DNA from 2 places in the Rhodovibrio salinarum DSM 9154 genome. Region 1 is predicted to be linked to the other one. Evidence: riboswitches for the same ligand, from Rfam matches in the RefSeq annotation. Region 1 holds a riboswitch; the other holds the start of a gene.

Region 1 (5,873 bases):
ATGGCCTGCCGTACCAGGGGATCGACGATCTGCATGAGACGGTGCGCCAGAATCTGGAGTTGTCGCCGGATCGCGTGGCGGTGTTCGGCTATGCCCACGTGCCGTGGATGAAGAAGCATCAGAAGCTGATCCCGGAAGATGCCCTGCCGGGCACCGAGGAGCGCTGGCAGCAGTATCGCGAGGCTGCCGGCTGGCTGGTCGGCGCCGGCTATTGGCCGATCGGCCTGGATCACTTCGCCAAGCCGACGGACTCGATGGCCCAGGCGCTGCGCGAGGGCTGGCTGCATCGTAACTTCCAGGGCTACACGACCGACCAGGCCCCCGCACTGCTCGGCCTGGGGGCCTCGGCGATCGGCAAGACGCCGCAGGGGTACACGCAGAACCACCGCGACGTTCCGAACTATGCGGCGGCGATCAAGGATAGTCAGTTGCCCACGGTCAAAGGCGTGGCGATCGGGACCGACGATGCGATGCGCTCGGACGCGATTGAACAGGTGATGTGCTTCATGACCGTCGACGTGGGCGAGGTTGCGGAACGGCACGGTGCCGATCCGAGCGTGTTCGACAACGCGATCGAGCAGCTGCGTGAGATGGAGCAGGATGGTTTGCTGCGGATCACCGGTGGCCGCGTCACCGTGCTCGAAAGCGGGCGGCCGCTGTTGCGTACCGTGTCCAGTGTGTTCGACGCCTACCTCGAGTCTACCCAGCAGCGCCGTCACGCCAGCGCTGTATAAGGTGCGCCGCGCTTTATCCTGTCCCTCCGCCAGGTGAAGGAGGGACGGGATGAGGTGGTTGCCGCCGTCGTTGCCTGGAACACAAACGCCAGCTTGTCCCGGCGCGTCCACTGTCCTAGGCTCGCCTCTCAGACATTGCCGGCGGTTCCCGGGCGGCCCTCGCTCGGGATCAAGAGGGAACGGGGTGCGGCGTGCGTCGCCAAGGCCCCGGCTGTCCCCGCAACTGTAAGCGCTATCGGGCGCTCTGCCGTGTAGGCCACTGGCCGTCGTATCAGACGACGCAGCCGGGAAGGCGGGCAGGGCACGCGGCTCCGCGACGACGGGGCCGCAGGGCGCGAGCCAGGAGACCTGCCGCCGGCCCCAGACCGCGCCAACGCGGACGCCGCCCGGGCGGGGAAACCGGCGGTGCATGGCATGCCCTGGCCATCTCGTATTCAGGGCGGTGCCGTGCGCGTCCGCGCTGGCCTGAGCAGGGGCACAGGAAGCTCGGGCCGTCACATGATCTTGATCCCACAGGCAGGCGCATGAGCGCCCCCGCGACCCTGGTGCTGGGCGGTCAGCGCTCCGGCAAGAGCCGCTATGCGGAATCCCTCGTGGAGTCGCAGCCGGGCGCGTGCGTCTATCTCGCCACCGCCGAGCCGCATGACGGCGAGATGGCCCGCCGCATCGCCGAGCATCAAGCCCGCCGCGGCGAGCGCTGGTCGACCGTGGAGGCGCCGCTGGATCTGCCGGGCGCGCTGGCCTCGGCTGCCGCGCCGGGACGCACCGTGCTGGTCGACTGCCTGACCCTGTGGCTGTCCAATCTGCTGGGCCACGACCGCGACGTCGCGGTCGAGCGTGCACGCCTGTGCGACACGCTGGCGGCGCTGGCCGGTCCGGCGGTGCTGGTCTCCAATGAGGTTGGCCAGGGCGTGATCCCCGAGAACAAGCTGGCGCGCGCCTTCGTCGATCAGGCCGGGCGGCTGCACCAGGCCGTCGCGGCCGTGGCCGGACGTGTCGTCTTCGTCACCGCCGGCCTGCCGCAAACCCTGAAAGACATCCCGCACACCTGACTCCACCCCTCACGAACGGGCCCTTTGCCATGACCGCACCCGACGACAGCAGCACGTCTCCCGCCGCGCCGAGCGCGGACACGCAGACCACCAAGATCCCGACCACCGTGATCACCGGCTTCCTGGGCGCCGGCAAGACCTCGATGATCCGGCACATGTTGGAGAACGCCGGCGGCAAACGCCTGGCGTTGGTGATCAACGAATTCGGCGACCTGGGAGTCGACGGCGAGATCCTGAAGGGCTGCGGCATCGAGGGCTGCGGCGACGACGACGTCCTGGAACTCGCCAATGGCTGCATCTGCTGCACGGTCGCCGACGACTTCCTGCCGACCATGGAAAAGCTGGTGAACCGGGCGGAGAAGCCGGATCACATCGTGATCGAGACCAGCGGCCTCGCGCTGCCCAAGCCGCTGGTGCAGGCGTTCGGCTGGCCGGAAGTGCGCACCCGCGCGACCGTCGACGGCGTGATCGCGGTGATCGACGCGCCGGCGGTGGCCGATGGGCTGTTCACCTCCCGCCCCGACCAAGTACAGGCGTTGCGCGAGAGCGATCCCGCCCTCGACCACGAAAGTCCACTGGAGGAGGTGTTCGAGGATCAGATCAACTGCGCGGACATCGTGGTCCTGAACAAGACCGATCTGCTCTCCGCCGATGCGCTGGACAGGGTGGTCACCGACCTCAAGGCGAAGCTGCGTCCGGGCACCAAGCTGCTGCGCGCCGCCCATGGGGCGGTCGATCCGGAAGTCATGCTGGGCCTCGGCTCGGGCGTCGAGGACGACCTGGCCGGTCGTCCCTCGCACCACGACGACGAGGAAGAGCACGACCACGACGATTTCGAGACCTTCGCCATCGACTTCGACGAGCCCAAGAGCCCGCAGGAGATCATCGGTCGCATCCAACCCGCGGTCGAGCGCCATGGCGTTCTGCGCGTGAAGGGTTTTGCCAGCGTCGCCGGCAAGCCGATGCGCCTGGTGATCCAGGGCGTGGGTGGCCGGCTGCAGCACTACTACGACCGCGAACTGCGGGCCGACGAGCCGCGCGGCGGCCGCCTGGTCGTGATCGGCGAAACCGGCCTCGACCGCCAGGCGATCGAGACGGCGGTGAAGGGCTAACGGCCCGGGCCGCCAAACGAGGACGACGGGTACCGAGATGCATCTTCTGAAGGCCACGCCGGGTGGCGTGCAGGACGGGCAGGAAGCGGTCGACCTGGGTCAGGACCCGGGCGAGATCGTCGTGCTGTCCGCCGCTGATACCGAGCTCGCCAATCTGGCGCAGGCGCGCCAGGATCTGGGCGACGCCTATCCCGAGCTGCGGCTGGCGAACCTGATGCAGCTCGGCCACAACATGTCCGTCGATCTCTACCTGGAGCAGACGTGTTCCAGCGCGAAGCTGATCGTCGTGCGCCTGCTGGGCGGGGCCAACTACTGGCCCTACGGCGTCGAGCAGCTGCAGATGCTGGCGGAGACGCGCGGCATCCAGCTCGCCCTGCTGCCGGGCGACGATCAGCCGGACGCAGATCTGGCGCAGCGCTCCACAGTGGATGAGGACGCCTACCACCGCCTGTGGCAGTACTGCGTGCACGGCGGACCGGCGAACGCGCGCGCCTTCCTCGGCTACGCCGCGGAACTCGCCGGGCACGCCGGCTTCGACTGGGCGGAGCCGGCACCGCTGCTGCGCGCCGGTCTGTACTGGCCAGGGTGCGAGGCGCCGAGCCTGGACGACCTGCGCGCCGACTGGCTGGCGGACGCGCCGGTGGCGGCGATCGTGTTCTACCGTGCCCATGTGCAGGCGGCGAACTTGGCCCCGGTGGATGCGTTGATCCGGGAACTGCAAGCCGCCGGCGTCAACGCGCTGCCGCTCTTCTGCGCCAGCCTGAAGGAGCAGGTCAGCGCCGACACCGTCCGCCACCTGCTGACGCAGGCCGGCGCCGGCGTGGTGCTCAACGCCACCGGCTTTGCCGTCTCCAAGCCGGGGGCCGAACGCAGCGAGACGCCGTTCGACGCGATCGACGCGCCGGTGCTGCAGGTCGTCTTCTCCGGCGGCACCGAGCAGGCCTGGCGCGCGGGGACCAACGGTCTGGGCGCGCGCGACATCGCGATGAACGTGGCCCTGCCGGAAGTCGATGGCCGCATCCTGTCGCGGGCCGTCTCATTCAAGGCGGAGGCGCGCTTCGATCCCAAGACCCAGACCAGCGTTGTGGCCTATCAGCCGGTCGACAGCCGTGTACGCTTTGCCGCAAGATTGGCCGCCAACTGGCTGAAGCTGCGGCATAAATCGCCGCAAGACCGGCGTGTGGCAGTGATCCTGGCGAACTACCCGAACCGTGACGCGCGGATGGGCAACGGCGTCGGCCTGGATACGCCGGCGGGCACAGTGAATCTGCTGCGGGCGATGGCGGAGACGGGCTATCAGACCGGAGATATCCCCGAAAGCGGCAACGCGCTGATCGAGACGATCGCCGCCGGGCCGACCAACGCCGCACACGACGGCCGGGAGATCCGGGAGACGCTGGACCTTAGCACCTACCGTGCCTTCTTCGACCGGTTGCCGCAGAAGGTACGCGAGGAGGTGACGGAGCGCTGGGGCGCCCCCGAGAGCGACCCCTTCTTCTTGGGCGACCAGGACGCCTTTGCGCTGCCGGCTTACGTTCAAGGCAACACGGCGATCTGCCTGCAACCGGCGCGCGGCTACAACGTCGATCCCGAACAGACCTATCACGACCCGGACCTGGTGCCGCCGCACGGCTACTTCGCCTTCTACGCCTGGCTGCGCGAGGCCTTCGGCGCGGACGCGGCGATCCACATGGGTAAGCACGGCAACCTGGAATGGCTGCCGGGCAAGGCGCTGGCGCTGGACGAGAGCTGCTATCCCGAGGCCACGCTCGGCCCGCTGCCGCACCTCTACCCCTTCATCGTCAACGATCCGGGCGAGGGCACGCAGGCCAAGCGCCGCGCGCAGGCCGCGATCGTCGACCACCTGACCCCGCCGCTGACCCGCGCCGAAAGCTATGGCCCGTTGGCCGAGCTGGAGCGCCTGGCCGACGAGTACTACGAGGCCGCCGGCGTCGACCCGCGCCGGCTGGAATTGCTGGGTCGGGAGATCCTGGACCTGTCCGCGCGGATCGGGCTGGACCAGGACTGCGGGATCGAGCGCGGCGATGATACCGAAACGGCTTTAGGTAAGCTCGACAACTACCTCTGTGCGCTCAAGGAAATGCAGATCCGCGACGGGCTGCATGTGTTCGGTCAGGCGCCCGAGGGCCGGCTGCAGACCGATCTGCTGGTCGCGCTCACCCGCCTGCCGCGCGGCCAGGGCGACGGCGGCGATGCCAGCCTGATCCGCGCGCTCGCCGCCGACCTCGACTTGGATGAAGCGTTCGACCCGTTGGATTGCACCTTCGGCGATCCCTGGGACGGCCCGCGCCCGAATGTACTCGCCGATCTGGGCGAGGGCAGTTGGCGCACGACCGGCGACACGGTGGAGCGGCTGGAAAATCTGGCGCAGGCGCTGGTCGCCGGCGCGCGCCCGGCCGACGCTGCCTGGACGCGCACGCAGGCCGTGCTGGACACGCTCGCGAAGACCGTGCGCCCGGCGGTCGCCGACTGCGGCCCGCGCGAGCTCGCTGGCGTGCTGACCGGCCTCAACGGACGGTTCGTCGAGCCGGGGCCGTCGGGTGCACCGACGCGCGGGCGCTTGGACGTGCTGCCCACCGGGCGGAACTTCTATTCGGTCGACACCCGCGTGGTGCCGACGCCGGCCGCCTGGCAGCTCGGCTGGAAATCCGCCACGCGCCTGTTGGAGCGCCACCGCCAGGAGGAGGGCATGTGGCCGAAGTCGCTGGCGGTCAGCGCCTGGGGCACCGCCAACATGCGCACCGGCGGCGACGACCTGGCGCAGGTGTTGGCGCTGATGGGCGTGCAGCCGACTTGGGACACCGCCAGCCGCCGGGTCACCGGCTATGAGATCCTACCGCTTTCCGTGCTCGGTCGGCCGCGGGTCGACGTCACCCTGCGCGTCTCCGGTTTCTTCCGTGACGCCTTCCCGCATCAGATCGATCTGATCGACAGCGCCGCCCGCGCGGTTGCCG
Region 2 (5,873 bases), 870 kb from region 1:
CCTCAAGAACGCCTGCGTGTCCGCGATCACGTGGTCGCTCGGCAGCAGCAGGAGGAGGGCGTTGGGGTCACGCTCGGCCAGCTGCAAGGCCGCGACCGCCGCAGCCGGGGCCGTGTTGCGGCCGAATGGTTCGAGGATGATCGATCCCGGCGGTGTGCCGGTATGCGCCTGCACCTTGCGCAATTCCTCCGCGACCAGGAAGCGGTGCTCCTCGTTGCAGATCACGGTCGGTGCGGCGAACCGGGTCGACTCGCCCACCCTCAACGCGGTGTCCGCCAGCATGCTGTTGTCGCCGATCAGCGGCAGCAGCTGTTTCGGGTAGAGGTGGCGCGATACCGGCCAAAGCCGCGTGCCGGAGCCGCCGGAGAGAATCACGGGATGGATCGTCGGGGAACTGGTGCGCATGTGATCTGACGGAACGGAGGGCCTTCGTTGCGGAGCGCTTGAACCCGGTCATGGCATCCGGACGTGCGGCAGAGCAAGTTTGAACACCTGACTCCCGAAACGCCCCGGCTGCACGTGACTGACGCCGCCGCCCTGAGGCAACGATCCGCACGTCTTGGGTCTTAAAGATCGTAGCCCGGTTCGCAGCAAACGCATCAAGCCCGTCCGGCGCACCCCAAAGGAGGTGTGCCGGACGGGCCGATTAAGCTGGAACAACGCTATGCGGTGTCTGCGATCACCAACGTCTGCGAGGCACGATCGCCGTTGCCGATTCAGGCGGGACGGACACGCGGGGTGCCGGCCCGGCGCGGTGCATCCGGCCGCTGGTTCCCGGTGAAGGCGGAGAGCGCCAGATCGATGAACGGTGCCGCCAGCAGTGTCGCTATCAGTAGCGTCATCGCTGCGATGAACAGGCCCATGCCCGCAGAGGCCATCGCGAATTCGAGCGGCACGGCCAGCGCCATCGCCAGCAGCGCGGCATAGATCACGGTCAAGACGATACGCTCGATCATGTCGAACTCCTGGTCGATCGAATGGCGTCACGCTCCGCGCACGGTTCGTAGTGGTCAGGCCGCGCGGTGATGAATGTTCGGAACTGGCCGTGATGATGCGCTCAAGCGTGGGCTGGCCAGCTATGATCCATCTCAACCGAGCGACAGCGTGCCGCACCCTGCTTTGGCGCGGCTGCCTGGCGGGGCTGGACGGACTGCCGCGCGCGCTGCTTGGCGCGTTCTGGGATCTCGGCCCGCCGCATGCCGATGTCCTCGAGCACGCGGTCGCTTAGCTCCATGAGCGCCCGCCGGGTTTCGCGCTCGACGCGCTTGCGCCGTACGGCGTCGATTATGCGGTTGGCGGCACCTGCCAGGATCGGTGCCAGGTAGCGTGCGCGCTCGGCTTCGGCGTAGCGGCGTAACTGAGCGGCGGTGAGTTCGTGCAGCGGCGGCGATTGCAGCAAGGGGTGCGGGCCGCGTTGGCGCGCCGCTTGGATCAGATCGCGTTCGGTATCGGTCAAACGGGCCATGTTCGTGCTCCGTGGGATGAGAGGTCCACGGGCGTCGTCACACGAGCGTCTTGCAGTCGGGCGCGGGTGCCGGCGACGTCCAGCGTCGCGCTCTTTATAACCTGAGTATCTTTATGGGTATTATCTGCTTTTCGCAGGTCAGGGGGTGCCCGGTTGCATCGCTGGCTTGCGGTGGATCAAGCGTGCCTAACCGGGCGCGTGCTATTCTAATCAACCCCGGTTTGGACCGCTGTACTGGTCTTGCGATTGCGCGCGATAGTCTCCTTGGCCGCCCCGCGTAATCGTCTGTTTTTCCAAGCTCCACCCGACAGTCAGGCGGCTATGAGGGGCAAGTGCGCTGGCAGTGGTGAGGTCTGTTCGACGGGAACGGGCGTCGCGCCAATACTATACCGGAATGGTCGGGCGCTTGTGCCGCGTGCGTGTAAGGACGCAGCAAACTGCTGTTTTTCGCGTCAGCGACGTGGTCGTGCTGCCGCCGGGCGTCGACGCCTCTTATTGGAAGTGTTCTAATTCTAGTGATGGGCGTGGGCCGAAGCCTGGGCCTTTGCCCATGGGTTTGCACATGAGGAGCACGTCACAATGACTCATCCGAAAAACCGGATGCCCACACGCCGCGGTTTCATCCGCCAAGCGTTCGCCGTTACGGCTGCTGTGGGGGCCGGCGGCTACACGCTGACGCGTGGGCACAACGCCAAGGCTCAGAAAGCACCGAAACAGGCGGTTCAGTATCAACCCGATCCCAAGGGCGATCAGCAGTGCACCAACTGCCAGTTCTGGATTCCACCGGAAGGCGGCCAGGACATGGGCGGCTGCCAGATCGTCGCCGGCGAGATTGATCCGACCGGCTGGTGCAACCTCTGGGCCAAGGCCTAGCCACCCGTGCCAACCCGCCTCGGGCGGGACGGTAGGGAATGGAATTTCACGTCAGGGGGATACGATGCGATATTTGATGAGTGCCGCTGGGGCGTTGGCTCTTGCAGCGGCCATGATGTCGGGGCACCCCGTAGCCGCACAAGATGGCGACATGGCGGAGATCGACGACGCTCAGCTGATCGAGCGGGCGAACGACCTGTTCGATCCGATCCCGACCGAGCCGCCGGAATTGGACGGCAACAAGGTCACGCCCGAACGGGTTCAGCTTGGCCGGATGCTGTTCTTCGATCCGCGCCTGTCGGCCAGCCACGCGATTTCCTGTAATTCGTGCCACCAGATGGGTCTGGGCGGCGACGACAACCAGCCGACCTCGATCGGTCACGGCTGGCAGCGTGGTCCACGGAATGCGCCCACGGTGTTCAACGCGGTCTTCAACACCGCCCAGTTCTGGGACGGCCGTGCGGAGGACCTGGAGCAGCAGGCCAAGGGGCCGGTCCAGGCCGGTGTCGAGATGGCCAACACGCCCGCACGCGCGGTCAAGACGCTGAAGTCGATGCCCGGCTACGTCGAGGCTTTCGGGGCGGCCTTCCCGGAGGAAGAGGACCCGGTCACGTTCGACAACATGGCGAAGGCGCTGGAAGCCTTCCAGGCCACGCTGCTGACCCCGAACTCGCCGTTTGACCGTTATCTTAAAGGTGAGACCGACGCGCTCACCGCCAAGCAGAAGCAGGGCCTGCAGGAGTTCATGAGCACCGGCTGCGTGGGCTGCCACAACGGCGTCAACATCGGTGGCCAGGGCTACTATCCGTTTGGCTTGATCGAGAAGCCGGGGGCGGACGTGCTGCCGCGTGACGACCGGGGCCGCTTCCAGGTCACCAAGACGGCGAGTGACGAGTACGTCTTCCGTGCCGCGCCGCTGCGCAACATCGCGATCACGCAGCCGTACTTCCACTCCGGCAAGGTCTGGAGCCTGGAGAACGCGGTGGCGCTGATGGGCGTGTCCCAGCTCGGCCAGGAACTGTCCGAGGACGAGATCGACCGGATCGTCGCCTTCCTGCAGTCGGTCACCGGCGAGCAGCCGCGTGTCGAATACCCGGTGCTGCCGGAAAGCACCAGCGAGACGCCACTGCCCGTCGAGTACGAGCAGGAGCCGTCGAAGCGGTAAACCTGGGCTGACGACCTAGCTGGATGAAGGCCGCCGGGACCCGGGTTCCGGCGGCCTTTTTGCACGCTGTCCCGGGATGCTGGGCGCGACCTTTCGAAGCTGGACAGTGTACGTGCAAGCCACTATCGTTTGCGTCGTTCGACGGTCCCCGCAAGGGGATAATTGGGAATTCGGTGCGCGGATGGCATCCAATGTCATTCGCAAGTCCGAGGCTGCCCCCGCAACTGTAAGCGGATTCGGGCGCTTCAACAGGCCACTGAGAGCAACCGCTCTTGGGAAGGCGAAGCGTTGACAAGCCGCGAGCCAGGAGACCTGCCGTCGCACAGAACCCCATTGAAACCGGCCGGGGTGCGCCGGAGGGAACAGGATGCGGGCACACTCATCTCTCGAATTTCGCGCATGCGCGCCGATCCTTGAAGGTCGGCGCGATTCTTATGCGTCTCCAGGCGTGAGCCCTGTCGCCGCATCGGGTTTCTATGCCATCGCACCTCCGCCGACATCCCAACCGGTGCGGAAGAGGCAGTCATGTGTGTGGTCTGAGTTTCTTAGCCTGCGGCTACGCTACGAGCGTTTTCGCAGGCGCAGTCCCCCTCTTGACTGAATAACGTTATATCATAACGTTCTATCCTCCCTAGATTCCGCCTTCAGATTGGAGTTCCCGATTCCCATGGTGCGACCTTCTATTTTCCTCGCCGCGGCGGCGGTCGCCGTTCCGCTCGCCATGACCGCGGCCGGCGCCGCGCAAGCGGCGGATACCAGCTATCCCCTGTCTCTCGACAACTGCGGCCGCGAGATCAGCTTCGATTCGCCCCCACAGCGGGTGGTTTCGCTCGGTCAGGCCGGTACGGAAATGCTCTACGCGCTGGGGCTCGGCGACAAGGTCGTCGGCACCGCGGTCTGGTTCAATCCGGTGCTCGACCGGTTCGAGAAAATCAACCAGCAGGTCGAGCGCCTGGCCGACAATGACCCGAGCTTCGAAAGCGTCGTCGCCAAGAGGCCCGAGCTGGTCACCTCGCAGTTCGAATGGCACGTCGGTCCGCAGGGGATCGTCGGGACGCGCGAGCAGTTCGCCGAACTCGGTATCTCAACCTACATCCTGCCCACCGATTGCGTCGGCAAGGACAACACCACCGGCGGCGACGGCACGCGCAACGTTCAGGTCACGACCGACCTGATCCACCGCACTGTCGGGGAACTCGCGCGGATTTTCGATGTGCCCGAAGCCGGTGACGAGGTGATTGCGGACCTCAAGACCCGCGAGCGCGATGCCCGCCAACAGGTCGAGCGGATCGAGCTGGACCAGGACGTATCAGCCGTCGTCTGGTTCTCCAGCGCGGAAATGGACATCGATCCCTACGTCGCGGGCCAGAACGGCGCGCCTGCCTACATGCTGAAGCAACTGGGGATCCGCAATGTCATCGACTCCAACGAGGAATGGCCGACCGTCGGCTGGGAGACGATTGCGCAGAAGAACCCGACGATCATCGTGATCGCGCGCATGGACCGGCGCCGGTTCCCGGCCGACGATTACAAGCGCAAACTCGAGTTCCTGAAGACCGATCCCGTGACCCGGCACATGGACGCGGTGCAGCAGGACCGGATCGTGATCATGGACGCCCATGCGATGCAGCCGACCCTGCGGCTGGTCAATGGGCTCGAAACGTTGGCCGACGCGGTCGAGTCGTACGAGCTGAGCAAGTGATTCGATCCGTACGTCAGATGGCAGTGGCAAGAGGTGCCGGCTATGGCACCCTTGCCTTGCTCCTGCTTGTCGTCACGTTTGCCCTCGGCGCGTCGATCGGCGAGACCCCGATCCCGGTCACGGTGGTTGGGCAAACGGTTGCCAATCATCTGTTTGGCGCGTCCTACGAATTGGATCCGATCGAGGCCGGGATCGTCTGGAACTATCGGCTCAGCCGGGCCGTGGTGGCGGCCTGCTGCGGCGCGGCGCTGGCGCTGTCCGGCGTGATCCTGCAGGCCCTGCTGCGCAACGCCTTGGCCGATCCCTACATCCTTGGCATTTCCGCCGGGGCGTCGACCGGGGCTGTGAGCGTCGCCATTCTCGGCATCGGCGGCGGCGCCATCTCCCTGTCGTTTGGCGCCTTCGTCGGGTCGCTCGCGGCCTTCGCCTTCGTGGCGTTGCTGGCCCGCGGGGCCGGGCGCGGCAAGGGCCAGATCATCCTGGCCGGCGTTGCCGGTTCGCAGCTTTTCAACGCCCTGACCTCGTTCATCGTCACCAAGTCGGCCAGTGCCGAGCAGGTGCGGGGGATCATGTTCTGGCTGTTGGGCAACCTCAGTGGCGTGCGCTGGCCCGACGGCGCACTTGCGCTGCCGGCCGCGGCGATCGGCACGTGCGTGTGCCTTTGGTAC

The links. Region 1 has a riboswitch for cobalamin ahead of cobU (bifunctional adenosylcobinamide kinase/adenosylcobinamide-phosphate guanylyltransferase). Riboswitches for the same ligand answer to the same signal wherever they lie in the genome.
Region 2: linked by a shared signal. The riboswitch ahead of RHOSA_RS25835 (ABC transporter substrate-binding protein) and the one ahead of cobU (bifunctional adenosylcobinamide kinase/adenosylcobinamide-phosphate guanylyltransferase) in region 1 are both predicted to bind cobalamin.

The regions. Positions count from the first base shown of each region.
Region 1 covers NZ_KI911559.1:3,032,532-3,038,404, reverse strand. Annotated here, with positions in the region: gene hemN (oxygen-independent coproporphyrinogen III oxidase) at 1-734, shown strand, start outside; cobalamin riboswitch at 860-1,104, shown strand; gene cobU (bifunctional adenosylcobinamide kinase/adenosylcobinamide-phosphate guanylyltransferase) at 1,259-1,786, shown strand; gene cobW (cobalamin biosynthesis protein CobW) at 1,816-2,898, shown strand; gene cobN (cobaltochelatase subunit CobN) at 2,936-5,873, shown strand, end outside.
Region 2 covers NZ_KI911559.1:3,900,809-3,906,681, reverse strand. Annotated here, with positions in the region: gene RHOSA_RS0118175 (mannose-1-phosphate guanylyltransferase/mannose-6-phosphate isomerase) at 1-405, opposite strand, end outside; gene RHOSA_RS0118170 (hypothetical protein) at 717-956, opposite strand; gene RHOSA_RS23515 (DUF1127 domain-containing protein) at 1,058-1,465, opposite strand; gene RHOSA_RS0118160 (high-potential iron-sulfur protein) at 2,045-2,338, shown strand; gene RHOSA_RS0118155 (cytochrome-c peroxidase) at 2,403-3,503, shown strand; cobalamin riboswitch at 3,629-3,837, shown strand; gene RHOSA_RS25835 (ABC transporter substrate-binding protein) at 4,171-5,205, shown strand; gene RHOSA_RS0118145 (FecCD family ABC transporter permease) at 5,223-5,873, shown strand, end outside.